DNA from 2 places in the Calidifontimicrobium sp. SYSU G02091 genome. Region 2 is predicted to be linked to the other one. Evidence: riboswitches for the same ligand, from Rfam matches in the RefSeq annotation. Region 2 holds a riboswitch; the other holds the start of a gene.

Region 1 (11,428 bases), on a different contig from region 2:
GCGCGCGCGGCCGGCGCCGCTGCCGAGGTAGGTCGGCACGATCGCTTCGAGCGCCGAGGGCGCGATGCCCAGCGCCTCGAGGCCCGGCAGCTGGCCGGTCGCGACGTTGGGCACCTGCATCGACAGCAGGTTGTCGCGCGACATCAGCGGCTCGCCCGGCGCGAGCTCCATCAGCCGCGCCTGCAGGCCCGCGAGCGCGCCGGGCAGCGGCAGCACCGGGCGCTCGTGCCCGGCGAGGCGCCCGGCCAGCCGCACCAGCTCGGCCAGCGTGTAGACGGTCGGGCCGACGCACTCGTAGGTCTGGCCGATCGCGTCGCGGCGCTCGAGGGCGACGACGATCGCGCGCGCGACGTCCTGCACCCACACTGGCTGGAAGCGCGCCTGCGCGCCGCCCAGCGGCACCAGCGGCAGCACGCCCTGCAGCTTCGCGAACAGGTTGATGAAGCGGTCCTCGGCGCCGAAGATCACCGACGGGCGCAGGATCGTCAGCTCGAGGCCGGCGTCGCGCAGCACCGCTTCGCCCTCGGTCTTCGAGCGCAGGTACAGCGACGGCGCGTTGGGCCCGACGCCCAGCGCGCTGACGTGCACGAGCCGCCGCACGCCGGCGTCGCGCATCGCCTTCGACAGCCGGCGCGGCAGCTCGACATGGACTTCGCGGAAGCGGGCCTCGTCGCCGTGCAGGATCGCGATCAGGTTGACGACGGCGTCCTGGCCGGCGACCAGCCGCGCCAGCGCACGGTCGTCGCGCACGACGTCGGCCTCGACGACTTCGACGGTGGGCAGGTAGCGGATCGTGCGCCCGGCGCGGGCGCGGCGCGTGGGCACCGTGATCGTGCCGCCGGCACCACCGCTGCGCTCGACGAGTTCGGCGCAGGTGGCGCGGCCGACGAAGCCGGTGCCGCCGAGGACGAGGATGCGATTCATCGGGGACGAGGACAGTCTGAGGGGTTCCACGGCAGGGTTCAGGGCAGTTCGTCGTTGGCCGGCGGCGCGTCGACCGGCCGTGGCCCGATCGGTGGGCCCAGCCGTGCCTTCAGCGACGGCGGCTCGCTGCCGAGCACGACGGCATAGTAGGCCGCGTTCGACAGCACCTTCTTGACGTAGTCGCGGGTTTCGTTGAACGGGATCGTCTCGGCCCACATCGCCGGCTCGAGTTCGGGACCGTCGCGCCAGCGCCGCGGCCGTCCGGGCCCGGCGTTGTACGCCGCGGTGGCCAGCGCCGGCGAGCCGCCGAAGTCGTCGAGCACGAGCCGCAGGTAGGTGGTGCCCAGCCGCAGGTTGGTCTGCAAGTCGTCGATCATCTGCGGCGTGTACGTCAGGCCGAGGCGGCGTGCGACCCAGCGTGCGGTGGCCGGCATCACCTGCATCAGCCCCGAGGCGCCGACGCCCGAGCGTGCGTCGGTCACGAAGCGCGATTCCTGGCGGATCAGGCCGTAGACCAGGGCCGGGTCGAGGCCGGCGTCGCGCGCGCGCTCGACGACGGCGTCGCGAAACGGCGTCGGGAAGCGCTGCGCGAGGTCGACCTCGGCGCGCGTGCGCTCGCTGGTGTTGATGCAGCGGTCCCACACGGCGCGCGAGCACGCCAGCTGCGCCGCGGCGAGCAGTTCGCGGTCGCCCATGCCGATCAGCGAGAAATTCCACTCGCGCACGCCCTCGCTGCGCAGGCCCAGCGCGAGCGCGTGCAGCGCGCGCGCGAGCCCGGGGTGGCGCTGCGCGGCCGCGCGCTCCGCGGCGCTCAGCGGCGCCGGCGCCGGCGGCAGCGCCGGCGAGCGCCCGAGGTCCTCGGCGGCGAGCTTGCCGTAGAAGTGCATCTGCCCGGCGATCGACGCCAGCGCCTGCCGCGCCGCGCTGCGCTGGGCCTCGCCGGCCTCGCCGTCGGCGGCCAGCGCGAGGTCGGCGCGTGCGCCCCAGTAGACCCACGCCGGGTCGCTGCGTCCGGTGGGCGTCATCGCGTCGATCGCCTGGCGCACTGCGTCCCAGCGCGTGGGCTTGCTGCGCAGCGCCGCGCGCACCTGCCAGGCCAGCGTGTCGTCCGACCACGCGCTGGCGCCGTCGCCGGCACGTTCGGCATAGGCGCGCGCCTGGGCGTACCGCTCGAGCGCCTGCGGCTGCAGCCGCAGCGCCGTCCAGCGCGCCGTCTGTGCCCACGCCCACGCGGCGGCCTCGGGCTCGAGCCGGCCGGCGAGTCCGGCCTCGAGGCGGCGCGCCGCCCGCTCGGCGTCGAGCGCGGCCAGCCGCGCGAGCGCGAGCACGTCCAGGCCGTCGGGGCGGCGGCCGAGCGGTGTGCGGTCCAGCGTCGCTTCGGGCTGGTCCCACCAGTTGGCGTCGGCGCCGCGCACCGGCGGCGCGAGCAGCGTGAGCGCCTGGCGCGCCGCCGCGGCGCGCTGCTGCTCGGTGGCCAGCCGCGCCTTGCGCCACACGTCGGCGGGGCCGAACACACCGGCGGCCAGCAGCGTGCGCGCGAGCAGGTGGCAGCCGTCGTCGGCGTCGCGCTGGGCGAACCAGGCCGCGCGGGCGGCGTTGCCGACGTCGCGGCCCTCGAGGTGCGCAGCCACCAGCGCGTAGCACGCGACCTGACGGTCGTCGTTCATGCGAAAGCGCGGCAGGTCGCGCCGGAAGTCGTCCCAGTCGCGGCGGCGGCCGAGCTCGAGCAGCCAGTCGTTGCGCAGCCGGTCCTCGACGTAGGTGTCGGGCCAGCGCGCGTAGAAGGCCTCGACTTCGTCGGCCGTGACTTCACGCAGCCGGCGGCTGAGCTCCCAGTAGTCGACCCAGGGCGCGAGCGGGTGCTTCAGCGGCTCGATGCGGCGCTTGGCGTCGGCGAGCGCGCGCGCGTCGCCCTTGCGCAGCGCCTCGCGCGCATCGAGGACGATGCGGTCGCCGGGCGTGGCCGGCTGGGCGACGGCGGTGGCGGCGCACACCGCCGCCGCGAAGACCGTCGCAACGCGTGCGAGACACCGATGAAACGTCTTCCACTGCATGGCATCGACCCCGTGGCAATGTAACGCACACCCCCGGCGCGGCGGTGACGGGGGGCGAAGGCACGGTGCGCCCAGGCCGTGGTGTAGCGCATCGGCGTCGCACCCGCCACGGCGAAAAGCGCGGCGCCGCGGGCGCGCTTGCGTCGATCACGCGCGTGGCGGCGGCGCAGCAGCTTGCGTCGAGCGGCCGCGGGTCGGCGGCTCGAGCCGCGCGGCGGCGGCCGAGGGCGCCGGCGGTGCGCGCGACAATGCGCGGACGATGTCGTCCGGTGAATCCCGTCCGCTGCCGCCGCTCGAGCCGTCACGCGACAAGGCGCTGCTGCGCCGCCAGCTGCAGGCCGAGCGCCAGGCACTGATCGACCGCCACCAGCGCGCCGCGCACCTGCAGGAGGTGCTGCGCGTGTGGCTGATCCACCGCCCCGAGACGGCGATCGGTGCGTACTGGCCGATCAAGGGCGAGTTCGACGCGCTGCCGGCGCTGTACCGCTGGAGCGAGGCCGAGCCGGGGCGGCGCATCGGCCTGCCGGTGGTCGACCGCGCGACCCGGCAGTTGCGCTTCCACGTCTGGTATCCCGGCTGCCCGATGGAAGACGACGCCTACGGCATCCCGAAGCCGAAGGACACCGAGCGCTTCGAGCCGTCGCTGCTGCTGGTGCCCTGCGTGGGTTTCGGCCCACGCGGCGTGCGGCTGGGCTACGGCGGCGGCTTCTACGACCGCACGCTCGCGGCGCTCGCGCCGCGGCCCTTCACCGTCGGCGTCGCCTACAGCCACGGCTTCATCCCGTGGCTGCTCGCCGAGCCGCACGACGTCCCGCTCGACGCCATCCTCACCGAGGAAGGCGTCGCGTGGCAGCGCGACGAATAGGCGCCGCGCCGCCTCGCGGCGTCAGAAGCGATTGCCGATGCCGATGCCGACGAGCAGCGGGTCGATCTTGAACGTCCCGACCTTCGTCCCGAACGACGAGACGTCGGTCTTGATCTGCACCTTCTTGACGTCGACGTTGAACAGCCAGCCGCCGCCCAGCGGCACGTCGACACCAGCGCCGATCGCCAGTCCGAAGCTGTCGCGCTTGAGGCTCGGGTCGAGCGCGGCCTCGACTGCAGGGTCGAACTTGACGCTGGTCAGGTTCGTGTAGTTGATGCCGAGGCCGACATAAGGCCGCCAGCCCATGCCGGTGAAGTGGTACTGCAGCGATAGCGTCGGCGGCAGGTGCTTGATCGACCCGATCTTGGTGTCGCCGGAGCGCACGTTGTGGGACTGCGGGTAGGTCAGGATCAGCTCGGCCGCCAGGTTCGGCGTGAAGAAGTAGGTGATGTCGATCTCGGGGAACGTCTTGTCGTTGACGCTCAGGTCGAGACCGGTGTTGTCCTTGTTGGCCGGGTCCAGGTACAGCGCGCGCGCCCGCACGATCCAGTTGCCGCTGTCTTGGGCTTGCACGGGCGCAACGGCAGTGGCGGCGGCGATGGCTGCGGCCGCGAGGGCGACGGCGCGCGCAGTGGCTCTTTTCATGGTGTTCCTCATCAGCAGAGTCGGGGGGTGTGGCCGGATGGCTCGATAACCATTGGAGCCGTCACCCGCCGCGCGCACCTTGCGCTTCGTCAACGCCGCGACACTGCTGTGGCCCGCGTGCGACGCTACAGCCCGAGCCGGCGGCAGATCTCGAGCGTCGGGCCCGCCTGGTTCATCGTGTAGAAGTGCAGCCCCGGCACGCCGGCGGTCGTCAGCTGGTCGACGAGGTCGGTGACGACGTCGAGGCCGAACGCGCGGATCGACTCGACGTCGTCGCCGAAGCCCTGCAGGCGCAGGCGGATCCAGCGCGGGATCTCGGCGCCGCAGTTGTCGGCGAAGCGGATGATGCCGCTGGCGTTCGTGATCGGCATGATCCCGGGCACGATCGGGATGTCGACGCCGAGCGCGTGCGCCTCGTCGACGAAGCGGAAGTACGCGTCGCTGTTGAAGAACATCTGCGTGATCGCGCTGTCGGCGCCGGCGCGCACCTTGGTCGCGAACGCTTTCAGATCGTCTGACGGCGTGCGTGCCTGCGGGTGCATCTCGGGGTACGCGCCGACCTCGATGTGGAAGCGCCGGCCCGTCTCGGCGCGGATGAACGCGACGAGGTCCGACGCATAGCGGAACTCGCCGAGCGCGCCGGCGCCGAAGCCGCTGGGCAGGTCGCCGCGCAGCGCGACAAGGCGGCGCACGCCGGCGGCGTCGAACTCGCGCAGCTTCGCGCGGATCGAGTCGCGGCTCGCGCCGACGCAGCTGAAGTGCGGCGCCGCGTCGACGCCTTCGGCGAGGATGTCGCGCACCGTCTGCAGCGTGCCTTGCTGCGTCGAGCCGCCGGCGCCGTACGTCACCGAGCAGAACTCGGGCTTCAGCGCATACAGCTCGCGCCGCGCGGCGGCGAGCTTGGCCACGCCGTCGGGCGTCTTCGGCGGAAAGAACTCCAGGCTGATCGGGGTCTTGCGGGAGGGGTGGGTCATCGGTCACTCCGGCGTCCGCGGCGCGTGACGCGCCCAGACGAAGAACTCGGTGTTGCCGTCGCCGCCGCGCACCGGGCTCGCGAGCCAGCGCTGCACGGCGAGGCCGGCGTTGCGGCACGCCGCCTCGACGCGCTCGCGCACGGCGCCGTACAGCGCCGCGTCCTTCACGATGCCGCCCTTGCCGAGCTGCGCGGGCTGCAGCTCGAACTGTGGCTTGACGAGCAGCAGCAGGTCGCCATCGGCGGCCAGCAGCGGGGCGAGTGCCGGCAGCACGTGCGCGAGCGAGATGAACGACAGGTCGCCGACGACGAGGCCGAAGCCGCCGGCGGGCATCGCATCGCCGAGCGCGGCCGCGTCGAGGTGGCGCGCGTTGACGCCTTCGAGCGCGACGACGCGCGCGTCGGCGCGCAGCCGCGGGTGCAGCTGGCCGTGGCCGACGTCGACGCCGACGACGCGCGCCGCGCCGCGCGCAAGCAGCACGTCGGTGAAGCCGCCGGTGCTCTGGCCGACGTCCAGCGCCGTCCTGCCGCGCACGTCGAGGCCGGTGGCGGTCAGCGCGCCGTCGAGCTTGAGCCCGCCGCGCGAGGCCCAGCGCAGCTCGGCGTCGTCGACGACTTCGATCTCGCAGCCGGCCGGCAGCTCGTCGCCGGCCTTGCGCGGCGTCGTCCACGCGCTGCCGCCGTCGCGGCGCCAGCGCACCGCGCCGCGCGCGATCAGCCGCTGCGCGGCCGATCGCGTCGGGGCCAGCCCTTGCGCGACCAGCAGCTGGTCGGCGCGCATCGACGTCGCGCGGTTCAGTAGCGGTACGTGTCGGGCTTGTACGGCCCCTGCTTGGGCACGCCGATGTAGGCGGCCTGCTCGTCGGTGAGTTCGGTCAGCATCGCGCCGAGCTTCTTCAGCTGCAGCCGCGCGACCTTCTCGTCGAGGTGCTTGGGCAGCGTGTAGACCTTGCCGACCTCGTAGTAGTCGGCGTGCGTGAACAGCTCGATCTGCGCGATCGTCTGGTTCGCGAACGAGCTCGACATCACGTAGCTCGGGTGTCCCGTCGCGCAGCCGAGGTTCACGAGCCGCCCCTTGGCGAGCAGGATGATGCGCTTGCCGTCGTCGAAGATCACGTGGTCGACCTGCGGCTTGATCTCCTCCCAGCGGCACTTCGCCTCGAGTGCGGCGACGTCGATCTCGTTGTCGAAGTGGCCGATGTTGCAGACGATGGCCTGGTCCTTCATCTTCGCCATGTGCTCGAACGTGATGACGTTCTTGTTGCCGGTGGCGGTGACGAAGATGTCGGCCTTGTCGCACGCATAGTCCATGGTCACGACGCGGTAGCCTTCCATCGCGGCCTGCAGCGCGCAGATCGGGTCGACCTCGGTGACCCACACCTGCGCCGACAGCGCGCGCAGCGCCTGCGCGCTGCCCTTGCCGACGTCGCCGTAGCCGCACACGACGGCGACCTTGCCGGCCACCATCACGTCGGTGGCGCGCTTGATGCCGTCGACCAGGCTCTCGCGGCAGCCGTAGAGGTTGTCGAACTTGCTCTTCGTGACGCTGTCGTTGACGTTGATCGCGCGGAACATCAGCTCGCCGCGCGCAGCCATCTGCTTGAGGCGGTTGACGCCGGTCGTCGTCTCCTCGGTGACGCCGATGATCTGCGCGCTCTTGCGGCTGTACCAGGTCGGGTCCTCGGCGAGCTTGGCGCGGATCGCGGCGAACAGCACGCGCTCCTCCTCGCTGCCGGGGTTCGAAAGCACCGAGGCGTCACGCTCGGCCTTCTTGCCCAGGTGCATCAGCAGCGTCGCGTCGCCGCCGTCGTCGAGGATCATGTTCGGGCCTTCGCCGTCGGTGCCCTTGGCGCCGAACTCGAAGATGCGGTGCGTGTAGTCCCAGTAGTCGGCCAGCGTCTCGCCCTTGTAGGCGAACACCGGGGTGCCGCCGGCGGCCAGTGCGGCGGCGGCGTGGTCCTGCGTGCTGAAGATGTTGCAGCTGGCCCAGCGCACCTTCGCGCCGAGCGCCTGCAGCGTCTCGACGAGCACCGCGGTCTGGATCGTCATGTGCAGCGAGCCGGTGATGCGCGCGCCCTTGAGGGGCTGGCTGGCGGCGTATTCGTCGCGGATCGCCATCAGACCGAGCATCTCGGTCTCGGCGATGCGGATCTCCTTGCGGCCCCAGTCGGCGAGCGACAGGTCGGCCACGGCGAAATCCTGGTCCAGGGTGGGCTTGAGGATGGCGTTCATCACGATCTCCGGTCACAGGTGCGGTGGCGCACCGCGGCCGCGCGTCGTGACAGCTCACCCACGCGCAGACTCGGTGCGGGTGAGCGCCGTTGCAGGGACGGGACTTTCGAGCCTGGGGCGCCGGCGGCATCGCGTGCCGGGCCTTGCAACGCTCCTCGAAAGCGGTCGCGAGTGTAGCAGCGCGCGTGCACGCGTGCCGGCCGGCGCGCCGAGGCCGCCTGCCGCCGGCGGGCATCGTGCACGGCGGCGCACGCCTCAGCGCGCGAGCTGCTGACGCAGCTTGGGCAGGTAGGCGTCCAGAGCCGCCAGCTCCGCCGCCGTCACGGGCCGCAGCGCCGTGTTGACCACCGTCGGCGGCGCCGCGGCGTCGGGCGCATAGCGGCCGAGTGCCGCGCGCAGCCGCTCGACGTCGGCGGCTGCCAGCCCCGGCCGGGCGACGTAGACGGGGCCGGGCATCGTGCCCGCGTCGGCGAGCACGCGCACCCGGCGCGGCGCGCCGGCCGGTGCGATGTCGAGCTGCGTCGCCGCCACCGCGAGCGCGTCGATGTCGCCGCGGTCGAGCGCGTACAGCGCGCTGTCGATCGCGGCCTGCGGCGCGACGCGGTAGTCGCGCTCGGCCTCGAGGCCACGTGCCTGCAGCCAGGTCATCACGATCACGGCCGGCAGCGACAGCCGGTCGAGCACGCCGACGCTGCGCCCGCGCAGCGCCTGCGCGTCGGCCAGCGCGCTGTCATCTCGCACCAGCAGTTGTGCCGTCGTGCGCTGCAGCGTGCCGGCCAGCGGCACGAAGCCCCAGTCGACGCTGGCCAGTCGCGCGATGTGCGCCGGCACCAGCGTCAGGTCGTCGGGCTCGCGGCGCATCCGTTCGATGAGCGCCGGCACGCTGCGCGCCGTGTACAGCTCGACCGGCCGGCCGAGCTCGCGCTCGAGGTGCTCGCGCAGCGGCTTGAACGCGGCGAGCATCGCCATCGGCGACAGGAACGGCACCAGCGCGACGCGCAGCGGCGCCGGCTGGGCGCGCACCCGCCGCGGCGCGAGCGCGGCGGCACCGAGCGCCACGGCCCAGGCGGCCACGGCGGCGGGCAGGCGGCGGCGCGCGATCATCGCCGCGCGCCCCGTGCGGCGGTGCGCCGGTCGATCTCGTCGAGCAGGCGGCCGACGTCGAGCGGCTTCGTCAGATAGGCGTCGAAGCCGGCGGCACGGGCGCGCTCGATGTCGGCCGGCAGCGCGTTCGCGCTCAGCGCGACGAGCGGGATCGCGCGCGTGGCCGCGTCGGCGCGCAGGCGCCGGCACAGCTCGATGCCGTCGATGCCCGGCAGGTCGATGTCGATCACCGCGAGGTCGGGCTGCAGCGAGCGTGCCAGCGCCAGTCCCGCCAGGCCGTCGCGTGCGGTGCTCAGCGTGGCGCCGGGGCGCAGCGTCATCAGCTGTTCGAACAGCGCCAGGTTCGACGGGTTGTCCTCGACGTACAGCAGGCGCACGCCGTCGCCGCGGCGCTCGGCGGTCACCATGGCGGCGCCGGCGGCCGGGGCCTGCGCCGGTGGTGCCGCGGCCGGCAGGTCGAAGCTGAACAGTGCGCCGGCGCCGGGCTGCGACTCGACGTGCAGCGAGCCGTTCATCAGCTCGACCAGGCGCTTCGTGATGACCAGGCCGATGCCGGTGCCGTCGACGGTCTCACCCTCGGCCTCGAAGCGCGTGAACGGCTGGTACAGCCGCTCGAGCTGCTCGGCGGTGAAGCCGCGGCCGGTGTCGGCGACGCCGACGACGACGCGGTCACCGCGGCGGTGCGCGGTGACGGTCACGCTGCCTTGCGGGCGGTTGTACTTGACGGCGTTGGACAGCAGGTTGCCCAGCACCTGCAGCAGGCGGCGGCGGTCGGCGCGCGCCCACAGCGTCTCGTCGACGTGGTGCGCGAGCGTGATGCTGCGCTCGGCGGCCTGCGTCTGCACGAGGCCGAGTGCCTCGCCGACGACGCCGGCGAGCCGGACCGTCTCGAGCGACAGCGACATCGCGCCGGCCTCGATGCGCGAGAGGTCGAGCACCTCGTTGATCAGCTCGAGCAGGTGCCAGCCGGCGGTCTCGATCTGGCGCACCTGTTCGCGCTGCGCCGGCGGCAGCGGCGGGCGCGCGATGCCCAGCAGCTGTGCGAAGCCGATGATCGCGTTCAGCGGCGTGCGCAGCTCGTGGCTCATGCGCGAGAGGAACTCGCTCTTGGCCTGGCTCGCGCGCTCGGCGACGTCCTTGGCCTGCTGCAGCTCGGCGGTGCGCTCGCGCACGCGGCGCTCGAGCTCCTCGTTGGCGGTGCGCAGCCGCTGCTCGGCTTCGACGTGGGTCGTGACGTCGTTGTACGTCGCGACGACGGCATACGGCGTGCGCTCGCCCTCGCGCACCAGCGGCGTCACGTTGACCGACAGCCAGCGCGATTCGCCCGCCGGCGTCACCAGCCGCTCGAGGTGATCGCGCACGACGACGCCGTCGCGCAGCGCGCGCGCACCGGGGCGTTCGTCGGGCGTCATCTCGCGGCCGTCGGGGTGGTAGACGCGGATGCCGTAACGCTCCGACTGCGCGACGGTGTACTGCTCGGCCGGCACGCCCATCAGCCGCGCCGCGGCGTCGTTGATGTAGAGCACGCGCCGGTCGGCCGCGACGACGACCAGGCCCTCGGCCATCGTGTCGAGCACCGAGCGCAGGTAGGCCTCGCTGTCGCGCAGCGCCTGCATCTGCGACTGCACCGCGTGCGCCATGCGCTCGAATGCCTGCGAGACCTGCTGCACGTCGGCCAGCGCACTCGGCGCCAGCGCGACGCGGTAGTCGCCGTCGGCCACGCGCCGGCTCGCGTCGGCCAGCTGGCGCAGCCCGCGCGTGAGCCAAGTCGACGCGAGGCCCAGCAGCAGCACGCTCGCGGCGATCAGCACCGCGCCGACGGCGGCCGCGCGCTCGACGAGCGCGGCGCGCGCACGCTCGCGCGCGTCGGTGCGGATGCCCAGCTCGATCGTGCCCAGGCGCTGCCCTTCGACGACGACGGGCATCGTCAGCGGCAGCACGGCGGCGGGGTCGCCGCCGTGCGCGCGGGTGATTTCGCGGCCGCTGCTGTCGAGCACCGCCAGATGGCCCAGGCCACGCGCTTCGACACTGCGCTGCACGACGGCTTCGAGCGTCGCGTAGTCGCGTGCGGCCAGCAGCGGGCCGATCGCGGCGGCGAGCAGCGGCTCGACGAGCGCGGCCTCGGCGGCGAAGCGCTCCTCGAGTGCGTCGCCCAGCAGCCGCCATGCGCTCCACGCCATCAGCGTCAACGCCGCGACGAGCACGACGGTCGTGCCGATCAGCATCTGGGCGCGCAGCGAGCGCAACATCGCGGGGCGCGGCATGGGTCAGGTGGGTGCGATTGTGGCGCCGGCCGCCGCGCCCGGACAGTGGTGCATGCGGCGCCGCGGCGGTGCGCCGCCGCGCGTGTTCAGCGCCCGCCCGACGGGCGCCACTCGAAGACGACGCCCTTGAAGTCGACGGCGTCGTTGTCGTCGGTGAGGTCGCCGTTGCTGACGTGTCGGTATGCGAACCCCAGCCGCCAGCGCCCGCCGGCGTCGCCGACGCCGATGCCGAGGTGGTCGCTGAACTGGAAGTGCGAGCCCTTCGCCCGCGTGCCGACGTTCTTGCGCGACAGCCACGCGGCGCCGATGCCCAGTTCGACGTCGAACGCCAGCGACGCACCGGCTGTGGGCAGCCGCCAGTGCAGCA
Region 2 (11,428 bases):
CGCTTCGGGCCGTTCGTGATCTCGATCGACGACCCGAGCGAGTCGTTCCCGGACTTCGAGCACCCGGGCACCGAGTTCATCCACATGCTCGCCGGCACGATGGAATACCGCCATGGACGCCCGACGGACCAGCTGCAGCCGAGCGACTCGCTGACCTTCAGCGGCCAGATCCCGCACGGCCCCGGGCGGCTCGTCGAGCAGCCGATCCGCTTCCCGACCGTCATCGTCTACGACAGCCCCGCCGAGTGACGACGGCGCGCCGGGAATGAAAAAGGGGCCACTGCCGTGGCCCCAGGTCGCCGCGCGGGCCGCGCCACACGGCGCGGCCATACGCCCGATCAGCGGTTGTACGCGGTTTCGCCGTGCGACGTGATGTCCAGACCCTCGCGCTCCTCTTCTTCGGTGACGCGCAGGCCGATCACCATGTCGACGATCTTGTAGGCAATGAACGCGACCACCGCCGACCAGACGATCGTGATGATGACGCCTTCGGCCTGGATCAGCACCTGGCTGGACATCGAGAAGTCCTCGGCGCCGGTGCCACCCAGGTACGGCGCCGCGAACACGCCGGTGAGGATCGCGCCGACGATACCGCCCACGCCGTGGACGCCGAACACGTCGAGCGAGTCGTCGGCACCGAGCATGCGCTTGAGGCCGTTGACGCCCCACAGGCAGATGAAGCCCGCGGCCAGACCGATCACGATCGCGCCCATCGGGCCGACGATGCCGGCCGCCGGCGTGACGCCCACCAGACCGGCCACCGCACCCGACGCCGCACCCAGCATCGACGCCTTGCCCTTGGCGAGCGCTTCGCCGATCGTCCACGCGACCATCGCCGCCGCCGTCGCGAACAGCGTGTTCAGCGTCGCCAGCGCGGCGCCCGCGGTGGCCTCGAGGTTCGAGCCGGCGTTGAAGCCGAACCAGCCGACCCACAGCATCGCGGCGCCGAGCATCGTCAGCGGCAGCGAGTGAGGCGGCATCGCCTCCTTGCCGTAGCCGATGCGCTTGCCCACCACGTAGGCGCCCACCAGGCCGGCGATGCCGGCGTTGATGTGCACCACGGTGCCGCCCGCGAAGTCGAGCGCCCCCTTGTCGAGCAGGTAGCCGCCGGCACCCCAGACCATGTGCGCGATCGGGATGTAGCAGAAGGTGAACCAGATCGCCGAGAACAGCAGCACGGCCGAGAACTTCATCCGCTCGGCGAACGAGCCGACGACCAGCGCGCAGGTCAGGCCGGCGAAGGTGGCCTGGAACGCGATGAACAGGAACTCGGGCAGCTTGAACTCGTCGGTGAACGTGTCGGCCAGGCTGTCCATCGTCACGCCCGACAGGAACAGCTTGTCGAAGGTGCCGACGATCAGGCCCTCGCCGCCGAACGCGAGGCTGTAGCCGTAGATCGCCCACAGCACGACGACGAGCGAGAACACGACCATCACCTGCATCAGCACCGACAGCATGTTCTTGCTGCGCACGAGGCCGCCGTAGAACAACGCCAGGCCCGGCACCATCATCACGACGAGCAGCGTCGAGACGAGCATCCAGGCCACGTCGCCCTTGTGGACGGTCGGCGCGGCCGCAGCCTCGGCCGCCGGCGCGGCCGCTTCACTGGCCGCCTCGACGGCCGAAGCCGGCGCCGACGCGGCCTCCTGGGCGAAAGAGACGCCCGCAAAGCCCAGCAGCATCACGCCGAGGGCGAGGATCGCAAACAGTTTCTTCATGGGATCGTCTCGGTGTGTTGTGCCGCTGATCACAGCGCGTCCTTGCCGGTCTCGCCGGTGCGGATGCGCACGACCTGCTCGAGCGCGGAGACGAAGATCTTTCCGTCGCCGATCTTGCCGGTGCGCGCCGACGCCTCGATGGCCTCGATCACGCGGTCGAGCAGCGCGTCGTCGACGGCCGCCTCGATCTTGACCTTGGGCAGGAAGTCGACGACGTACTCGGCGCCACGGTACAGCTCGGTGTGACCCTTCTGGCGGCCGAAGCCCTTGACTTCCGTCACCGTGATGCCCTGCACGCCGATCGCGCTGAGGGCTTCACGCACTTCGTCGAGCTTGAACGGCTTGACGATGGCGGTGACCATCTTCATGGTGGTGTTCCTTTCGTGAGTGCAAACGACGCAGGCGCGGTCCGGGTCAGGTCGCCCAGACGCGGACGGCAGCGGCAACCGCGCGAGCGGCCAGGGCGGGGGGAATCTTCTGCATGGGCGCCTCTCCGATGAACTAGGGGCTGGCCACCCGTGTTCTGCAGCTTCCATGCCATCGTCGCGATCGCGGCGCCAGCGCCGAATGAGCGCTTTGACGCGACGCCGGCGCACCGAAAGGGAGCAACCGCAACGAGCGCACATTTTCGGTGCGCAATCGACTGCTGTCGGCGCGCGGCGGCGCGTCTTTGCGCCTCCCGGTTGTCCGCAGCCGGTGGCGCGCGATCTGGAGGGAGGGTGTGATGTCATTGGCCGTGGTCCGCAGCCGCGCACTCGACGGGCTCGATGCACCCGAAGTCCAGGTCGAGGTGCACCTGGCCAACGGTCTGCCGAGCTTCACGCTGGTCGGGCTGGCCGATACCGAGGTCAAGGAGGCGCGTGAGCGCGTGCGCGCCGCGCTGACCCACAGCGGGCTCGGCTTCCCGCACAACAAGCGCGTCACGGTCAACCTCGCGCCCGCCGACCTGCCGAAGGAGTCCGGGCGCTTCGACCTGCCGATCGCGCTCGGCATCCTGGCCGCCGCGGGTCAGGTCGACGCGGCGCGCCTGGCCGACGTGGAGTTCGCCGGCGAGCTGTCGCTGGCCGGCGAACTGCGTCCCGTGCGCGGCGCCATCGCGCTCGCGCTCGGGCTGCGCGCCGCGGCGCCAGCACGCACGCTCGTGCTGCCGGCGGCCAGCGCGGCCGAGGCGGCGCTGGTGGGCGGCGTCGGCGTGCGCGCTGCGTCGCACCTGCTCGACGTCGTCGCGGCGCTGCAGCCCGGCGACGCGGCGGTGCCGCTGCCGCGCGCCGTCGCCGCACCTGCGGCTGCGGCACGCCCGGCGCCCGACCTGCGCGACGTGCGCGGCCAGGCCGCCGCGAAGCGCGTGCTCGAGATCGCCGCGGCCGGCGCGCACAGCGTGCTGATGGTCGGCCCGCCGGGCAGCGGCAAGTCGATGCTCGCGCAGCGGCTGCCCGGGCTGCTGCCGCCGATGGACGACGACGAGGCGCTGCGCAGCGCGGCGCTGCAGGGGCTGTCGGCCGAGGGCTTCGACGTGCGCCGCTGGCGCCAGCGCCCGCTGCGCGCGCCGCACCATTCGGCCAGCGCGGTCGCGCTGGTGGGCGGCGGCTCACCGCCGCGGCCGGGCGAGATCTCGCTCGCGCACGGCGGCGTGCTGTTCCTCGACGAGCTCGTCGAATTCAACCGCTCGGCGCTCGAAGCGCTGCGCGAGCCGCTCGAGGCGGGCCGCATCACGATCTCGCGCGCGGCGCGGCAGGCGACGTTCCCGGCGCGCTTCCAGCTCGTCGCGGCGATGAACCCGTGCCCGTGCGGCTGGCTGGGCGCCCCCGTGGCGAGCCCGCGCACGTGCCGCTGCACGCCCGACGTCGTCGCGCGCTACCAGGCGCGGCTGTCGGGGCCGCTGCTCGACCGCATCGACCTGCAGGTCGAGGTGCCGGCGGTGGCACCGGCGCAGCTGCTCGCACAACCCGAGGGCGAACCCACGGCCGTCGTCGCCGCACGCGTGGCCGCCGCACGCGGGCGCGCGCTCGCGCGGCAGGGCCGGGCCAACGCGCTGCTCGAGGCGGCCGACCTCGAACGGCACTGCCGGCTCGACGAGGCCGCGCAGCGCTTCGCGCAACAGGCGGCGCAGCGCCTGGGCTGGTCGGGGCGCAGCCTGCACCGCGTGCTGAAGGTGGCGCGCACGATCGCCGACCTCGCCGGCAGCGAGCGGCTGACGGCGACGCACCTGGCCGAGGCGATGCAGTACCGGCGTGCGCTGCCGGCGGCGTAGGCATCCGCGGGCAACCACGGCCGGCCGCGCCGCCGGCCCGTTCAGGTGTTCATGAAGCCGAGGTTGCGCACCGACGGATTGAAGTTGCCCAGGTTCGGAAAGATCGTCAGCGCGTCGGCGTCGCTGACGCCCATCCAACGCGCGAGCGTGGCGGCGAACTGGTCCACCGAGATCTCGGGCAACAGCGACCCGTTGTCCAACTGATCTGGACTGCTGTCGAACCGGTTGTTGTTCGCATTCTTTACGCCGATCTGCGGAAAGCGCCCGTAAATGTCGCCCCCGCGCACCGCGCCGCCCATCACGAACTGGTGCGAGCCCCAGCCGTGGTCGGTGCCATCGCCGTTACTCGTGAACGTGCGGCCGAAGTCGGTGGCGGTGAAGGTGGTGACGTTGTGGCGCGCGCCCATCGCGCCGAGCGTGTCGTCGAAATAGCGCAGCCCATGCGCCAGACGCGCCATCAGGTCGGCGTGGTTGCGGTTCTGCTGGTCGTGGGTGTCGAAGCCGCCCATGCTGACGAAGAACACCTGGCGACGCACGCCGATCGCGCCGGCCATGCCGGCATCGATCATGCGCGCGACCGTCTGCAGCTGCTGCGCCAGCGCGTTGAAGCTGCTGGTGCCGCTCAGCGGGTTCGGGTACTGCAGCTTGGGGTCGCTGCTGGCGCTGTAGTTGCCGCTGGCCGGTGGCGTGCCGAACAGCGGGTCGCTCGCCGGCTTGAGGGCCGTGCGCAGCATGGCCTCGGCGGCCATCGAGCGCTGCGCGACGGCGGCCATATCGATCTCGAACAGATGCGTGCCGCGTGCCGAGCCGGCGACCTGCGCGAGCGCGTGACCCACCACCGCCGAGCCGAACACGCGCCCGTTCGCATCGGTGCCGAGACGGATCGCGCCATTGCTGCCGACCTGGTACTGCTGGATCTGCTGGCCCGCGAGCCACACCGAGTTGCCCGATGCCGACACCGACGTGAACACGGCGTTCGTGTTGTGCGAGGCGTAGAGCAGATCGCCGATGCGTCCGCCCCAGCCGCGTGTGGCGCCTTCGGGCTCGAACGCCATCCAGGTGTTCTGCTGGTCGTTGTGCGAGAACAGGCGCTTGGGCTTCGGATGGGTGGACTGGGCGTACTGCGCCTTGGTCGTCGGCACGATCAGCGGACCGACGTTGGCGACGATCGCGAGCCGGCGGTCGGTGTCGAACATCGTGCGCAGCGCACCCATCAGCGGGTGCAGCGCGAACGTGCGCCCCTGCGGGTTCAGCGGGCCGATCGGCAGCACGCCGCCGAGCCGCGCCGGCGAACCCGCCGCGGCGGAGGCATTCGCCGCCGTGCCCGGCGCCAGCAGCGCGATCGGGTCGGGCGCCTGGTTGCGCGTGGCGGTGTACGCGGTCCACGACGCCGTGTCGGTCGGCAGCACCATGTTGAAGCTGTCGTTGCCGCCGAACAGGAACACGCACACCAGCGCGCGGTAGTCGGACGCGCTCTGCGCCGCGGCCTGGCCGATCGCCGCCAGATTCAGCGCCAGCGGTGCCGCCGGGGCGGCAATCATCGACAGCGCGCCGGCCTGGCGCAGGAAGGCGCGGCGCGATGGGTCGTGGGTACGGACGTGGACCTTGTTCATCGTTGCACCAGGAATTCGGGCGAGGCCAGCACGAGCAGGATCGCCGCGCGCACGCGGTTGAGCTTGGCGGCGTCGATCGCCGACGCATTGCTGCCGTTCGAGGTCGGCGCCGGGATCGCGATGCTCGCGACCGCCTCGACGATCGTGTCTTTCAGCGCCTGCGACACGGTGCCGTAGGTCAGCTTGGCCACGACGTGGTCGACGAGCGCCGCGGGCTGGTCGGCCAGCGCCAGTTCGGCCGTGAAGTCGGGCCGCAGGTCGCGCCGGTTGTAGGTCACGCCGTCGATGGTGCCGTTGTAGACGCCGACGCCCGACGAGAGGTTGTCGCGCATGAAGTTCACGTAGCCGGCGGCCGTCGTCTCGTGCGCGATCTGCATCTCGGGCACGACGAGGCCCGCGGCGGCGGCGTAGGTGCCGGGCGGCACGTAGCCCGGGCGGAAGAAGTTGAACACCGACGGTGAGCGCATCGGCGACTGGCCGAGCGCCGAACCCGGGTTGTCGGTGTTGCCGACGCGCCAGCGGCCCGTGTCCGACGTGTGCGGGAACGCGCGCAGGTACGCCGACAGGCGCAGCACCGGCTCGCGCACCTTGCCGCCGGTGTCGGACATCGTGCGCGCCTCGGGGTGCAGCAGCACCGCCTTGAGCACCGCCTTCAGGTCGCCACGCACGCCCTTGCCGTTGTCGGCGAACACGCGCGCGACGTCGTGCACGTACTGCGGACTCGGGTTGCTGGTGACCAGCCGCTGGATCAGCTGGCGGCTGATGAACGGGCCGACGTTGGGGTGGTTGGCGATCGCGTCGAGCGCCGCCGTCAGGCTCGCCTGCGGGTCGGCGGTGGTCTGCGCAGCGATCGTCGTGCCGAGGAAGGTCTTGGCTTCGGTGCTGTGGAACTGCGCGTAGCCCTTCATCGGCTTGAAGCTGCGGTCGGGGTCGGACTGGCCGTTGACCGTGCCGCTGTAGAAGCAGCCGTTGCTGGTGTCGACGCAGTCCCAGCTCCAGCCGGTGAAGACCTTGGCCAGGCCGCTGATGTCGGCCGGCGTGTAGGTCTCGACCGGCACACCGCCGACGGTGCGCGGCGTGCCGTCGGCGTTCAGCTCGACGATGCCGATCGAGAACAGCTGCATCACCTCGCGCGCGTAGTTCTCGTCGGGCACGCGGCCGGTGGCGGGATTGGCCTTCTGGTTGCGCAGGTGCGACAGGTACACCCCCATCATCGGGTGGCGCGAGACGCTCTCGAGCAGCTGGCGGTAGGTGCCCACGCCCTGCTCGTTGAGCATGTCGAGCCACGCCGCCACCGCGCGCGGGTTGTCGCCCACGGTGCCGTCGACCATCGAGATCACGAAGATCTGCGACAGCGCGTAGGCGTGACGCAGGCGCAGCTGGTCGGCGCCGTGGACCGCGTGGCGCCAGAAGGCGTTGAGCACGCCTTCCTGGCCGGCCGATGCGTTCGGGTCCGACGCCTTGAGTGCGCGGTCGGCGGCCTCCCACAGCGCGCGGTGCGACGACGGCGTGCGCGCGAGCTGCTCGTCGATCCAGCGCTCGTAGCCGATGCGCATCACGCGCTCGATGTCGGCCTGCGTCGGCCCGAACGTGGCCTGTGTCAGAAAGCGCGCCGCCTCGTCACGCGTCGCCGGCGCGTCGCTCGCTATCGGTGCGTCCTCGCCGCCACCGCCGCCGCCACAGGCAGCGAGCATCGCGGCCACGCCCAAGGCCGCGAGGCCGCGCACCAACCGGCACCGCATCGCGATCCACGATCTGCCAACGTCCACCGCATCCTCCCGCTGCGCGCGGGCAGACCGCCGGTGGCCCGTCCGCGTGGCACGGATTGTTCGCAGGCGATCCGCCACGGGTCCGTGACGCCATGCACGTCCGTCACCGCGGTTGCGGAGCGTTGCATCCGTCACGACCCGCGCCGCCGGGGCGCGCCGGCGGCTCAGTCCAGCACGGGAGCGAGCAGCCGACGCGCGTCGGCCAGCGCGATCTGCTGGCGCGCGGCCCAGTCGGCGAGCTGGTCGTCGCCGATGCGCCCGACGTTGAAGTAGACGGCCTCGGGATGCGCGAGGTAGAAACCGCTGACGCTGGCCGCCGGCGTCATCGCGAGGCTCTCGGTGAGCCCCATGCCGATGCGTTCGGCCTGCAGCAGTTCGAACATGCCGCGCTTGACGCCGTGGTCGGGGCAGGCCGGGTAGCCGGGCGCCGGACGGATGCCGCGGTAAGCCTCGGCGATCAGCTCTTCGTGCGTCAGCAGCTCGTCGGCCGCGTAGCCCCACAGGTCGCGCCTCACGCGCTCGTGCAGCCACTCGGCGAAGGCCTCGGCAAGCCGGTCCGCGAGCGCCTTGAGCATGATCGCCGCGTAGTCGTCGTGGTCGCGCACGAACTGTTCGGCCTTCGCGTCGGCGCCGATGCCGGCGGTCACGGCGAACAGGCCGACGTAGTCGGGCGCCACCCCCTTGGGCGCGACGAAGTCGGCCAGGCAGCGGTTCGGACGCGGCACGCCGTCGACGACGGGGCGTTCGCTCTGCTGGCGCAGCGGCGACCAGCGCAGCAGCACCTGCTCGCGCGACTCGTCGGCGTACAACTCGATCGTGTCGTCGTCGACGGTGTTCGCGGGCCAGAAGCCGACGACGCCGTGCGCCTGCAGCCAGCGGCCCTTGACCAGGCGCTCGAGCATGCGCTTGCCATCGGCGTAGACGCGCGTGGCCTCGGCGCCGACAACCTCGTCGCGCAGGATCTGCGGGAAGCGCCCCGCGAGGTCCCAGGTCTGGAAGAACGGCGTCCAGTCGATGTAGCGGGCGAGCTCGGCCAGGTCCTGGTTGCGGAACTCGCGCCGGCCGAGGAACTTTGGCTTCGGCGGCACGTAGGCCGTCCAGTCGATCGGTGTCTTGTTCGCACGCGCCTGCGCCAGCGTGACGAGCGGCGTCTTCTTCTTGCCGGCGTGCAGCTCGCGCACGCGCGCGTAATCGGCCTCGAGCTCGGCGATGAACTTGGCCGCACGCTCGTCGGACAGCAGGTCGGCGCACACGCCGACGCTGCGCGACGCATCGGGCACGTAGACCACCGGCCCGTCATAGTGCGGCGCGATCTTGACCGCGGTGTGCACGCGGCTGGTGGTGGCACCGCCGATCAGCAGCGGGATCTTGCGCAGGCGGAACCAGTCGTCGCGCTGCATCTCGGCGGCGACGTGCTGCATCTCCTCGAGGCTCGGCGTGATCAGCCCCGACAACCCGATGATGTCGGCGCCCTCGACTTTCGCGCGCGCGAGGATGTCCTGGCACGGCACCATCACGCCCATGTTGACGACGTCGAAGTTGTTGCACTGCAGGACGACGGCGACGATGTTCTTGCCGATGTCGTGCACGTCGCCCTTGACGGTGGCGATCACGATCTTGCCCTTCGGGCGGGCCTCGCCGCCGGCGTCGATCAGCGCCTGCTTCTCGGCCTCGATGTAGGGCAGCAGGTGCGCGACGGCCTGCTTCATCACGCGCGCGCTCTTGACGACCTGCGGCAGGAACATCTTGCCCTGCCCGAACAGGTCGCCGACGATGTTCATGCCCGCCATCAGCGGGCCTTCGATGACGTGCAGCGGCCGCCCGCCGCGCGCCTCGATCGCGCGCCAGGCCTCTTCCGTGTCCTCGGCGATGTGGTCGGTGATGCCATGCACCAGCGCGTGGCTGAGCCGCTGCTCGACCGGCAGCGCGCGCCACGCCAGGCGCGCGCCGTCGTCCCTGCCCTGGCCCTTGAACGACTCGGCGATCTCGAGCAGGCGCTCGGTCGCGTCGGCGCGGCGCGCGAGCACGACGTCCTCGACGCGCTCGCGCAGCTGCGGGTCGAGCTCGTCGTAGACGCCGATCTGCCCGGCGTTGACGATGCCCATGTCGAGCCCGGCCTTGATCGCGTGGTACAGGAACACGGTGTGGATCGCCTCGCGCACCGGCTCGTTGCCGCGGAAGCTGAATGAGACGTTGCTGACACCGCCGCTGACCTTGGCGCCGGGCAGGTTCGCCTTGATCCAGCGCGTCGCCTCGATGAAGTCGACCGCGTAGCGGTCGTGCTCCTCGATGCCGGTGGCGATCGCGAAGATGTTCGGGTCGAAGACGATGTCCTCGGGCGGGAAGTCGACCTCGTCGACCAGGATGCGGTAGGCGCGCTGGCAGATCTCGATCTTGCGCGCGAAGGTGTCGGCCTGGCCCTGTTCGTCGAACGCCATCACGACGGTGGCCGCGCCGTAGCGCCGGATCAGCCGCGCCTGGCGCTTGAATTCGGCCTCGCCCTCCTTCAGCGAGATCGAGTTGACGATGCCCTTGCCCTGCAGGCACTTCAGCCCGGCTTCGATGACGTCCCACTTCGAGCTGTCGATCATCACCGGCACGCGCGCGATCTCGGGCTCGGCGGCGATCAGGTTCAGGAAGCGCACCATCGCGGCCTTGCTGTCGAGCATGGCCTCGTCCATGTTGACGTCGATGATCTGCGCGCCGTTCTCGACCTGCTGGCGCGCGACCGCGAGCGCCTGCTCGAACTGGCCGCCGAGGATCAGCCGCGCGAACGCCTTCGAGCCCGTCACGTTGGTGCGCTCGCCGATGTTGACGAACAGCGAGCCGGCACCGATCGTGACCGGCTCGAGACCGGCCAGGCGCATCGGCGGCATCGCGCTCGCCGCGGACGCGGCGGGATCGGAAATCGGGTTCGGCAAGGTGGCGGTCATCGCGTCGGCTCGCTGCGCCGCACCGCCTGCGGCTCACCGCCGCCCGGCGGCGCGCCGGTGGGGTGAGCGTCGTTAGCGACCGCGGGCGCCGTCGCGCCGCACGCGGTGTCCCGAGCCTGGCGACCGGCGGCCGTGCCGCCCGGTCGTCGCAACGCTCCTCGAAACGGTGTCGATTCTAGCCAGCGCGCCGGGCGGCCCGGTGCGCCGCCGGCTTACTTCCGGTCACGCGGCTTACCGTTCGATGCGCCCGCGCGGCGCGGCGCGCGCACCCGCGTGGCGTCCAATGCCGGGATGCAACGCCGCAGACTGCTGGCACTGGCGGCCGTCGTGATCGCGGGGCTGCCCGGGTGCGCCGGCGTGCCGCCGAGCGGCCCGGTGACCGCCGCGCCGCCCGCGCCCGACCGCCTCGACGCCGAGCAGCGACGCCTCGCGCAGGCGCTGGGGGGCACGCCGGCGCTCGTCGTGCTCGACGACGACGGCGCGCTGTGGGTCGAGCTGCCGGCGGCACGTGCCTTCGCGCCCGGCCGCGCCGACGTGCAGCCGGCGCTGGCGGCGGTGCTCGACGAACTCGCGACGACGCTCGCGCGCGTGCCCTCGGCGCGGCTGCGCGTGCGGCTGCCGCCCGACGCCGGCGGGGCCGTGCTCGCCGACCGGCGCACGGCGCAGGTGCGCGTGCGGCTTGCGCGCGCCGGCATCGCGCCGACGCGCGTGCACCCGGGCACGGCCGCGCCGCCCGGGCGCGTGCTGCTCGGCGCCGAACTCGCCGCGGTCAGACCGCCGCCTGCGGGTCGACCAGCGCCGTGAACAGCGGGTCACGCCGCGAGCGCGGCCGGTAGGCGCCGACCTTCGCGCGGATCGCCGCGATGTGCTGCGGCGTCGTGCCGCAGCAGCCGCCGGCGATGTTGAGCAGGCCGCTGCGCGCGAAGTCTTCCATCAGCGCGGCGGTGACCTCGGGCGTCTCGTCGAAGCCGGTCTCGCTCATCGGGTTCGGCAGCCCGGCGTTGGGGTAGCAGCTGATCCACGTGTCGGCCGCGACCTTGCCGAGCTCCTCGATGTACGGGCGCATCAGCGCCGCGCCGAGCGCGCAGTTCAGCCCCACCGCGAGCGGTCGTGCGTGCCGCACCGAGTGCCAGAACGCGCCCAC

The links. Region 2 has a riboswitch for S-adenosylhomocysteine ahead of metH (methionine synthase). Riboswitches for the same ligand answer to the same signal wherever they lie in the genome.
Region 1: it holds a riboswitch for S-adenosylhomocysteine, as region 2 does, so the genes downstream of both, ahcY (adenosylhomocysteinase) here and metH (methionine synthase) in region 2, are expected to answer to the same signal.

The regions. Positions count from the first base shown of each region.
Region 1 is NZ_JALBGB010000002.1:147,775-159,202, reverse strand. Features, by position in the region: gene MOJ79_RS02165 (complex I NDUFA9 subunit family protein) at 1-924, opposite strand, end outside; gene MOJ79_RS02160 (lytic transglycosylase domain-containing protein) at 963-2,978, opposite strand; gene MOJ79_RS02155 (5-formyltetrahydrofolate cyclo-ligase) at 3,238-3,843, shown strand; gene MOJ79_RS02150 (OmpW/AlkL family protein) at 3,865-4,488, opposite strand; gene metF (methylenetetrahydrofolate reductase [NAD(P)H]) at 4,614-5,462, opposite strand; gene MOJ79_RS02140 (TlyA family RNA methyltransferase) at 5,466-6,242, opposite strand; gene ahcY (adenosylhomocysteinase) at 6,257-7,693, opposite strand; S-adenosyl-L-homocysteine riboswitch at 7,768-7,856, opposite strand; gene MOJ79_RS02130 (phosphate/phosphite/phosphonate ABC transporter substrate-binding protein) at 7,949-8,797, opposite strand; gene MOJ79_RS02125 (hybrid sensor histidine kinase/response regulator) at 8,794-11,046, opposite strand; gene MOJ79_RS02120 (acyloxyacyl hydrolase) at 11,148-11,428, opposite strand, start outside.
Region 2 is NZ_JALBGB010000026.1:3,566-14,993, reverse strand. Features, by position in the region: gene MOJ79_RS14680 (cupin domain-containing protein) at 1-249, shown strand, start outside; gene MOJ79_RS14675 (ammonium transporter) at 339-1,718, opposite strand; gene MOJ79_RS14670 (P-II family nitrogen regulator) at 1,748-2,086, opposite strand; gene MOJ79_RS14665 (YifB family Mg chelatase-like AAA ATPase) at 2,443-3,969, shown strand; gene MOJ79_RS14660 (DUF1501 domain-containing protein) at 4,011-5,582, opposite strand; gene MOJ79_RS14655 (DUF1800 domain-containing protein) at 5,579-7,276, opposite strand; gene metH (methionine synthase) at 7,516-10,227, opposite strand; S-adenosyl-L-homocysteine riboswitch at 10,342-10,450, opposite strand; gene MOJ79_RS14645 (hypothetical protein) at 10,576-11,088, shown strand; gene MOJ79_RS14640 (homocysteine S-methyltransferase family protein) at 11,054-11,428, opposite strand, start outside.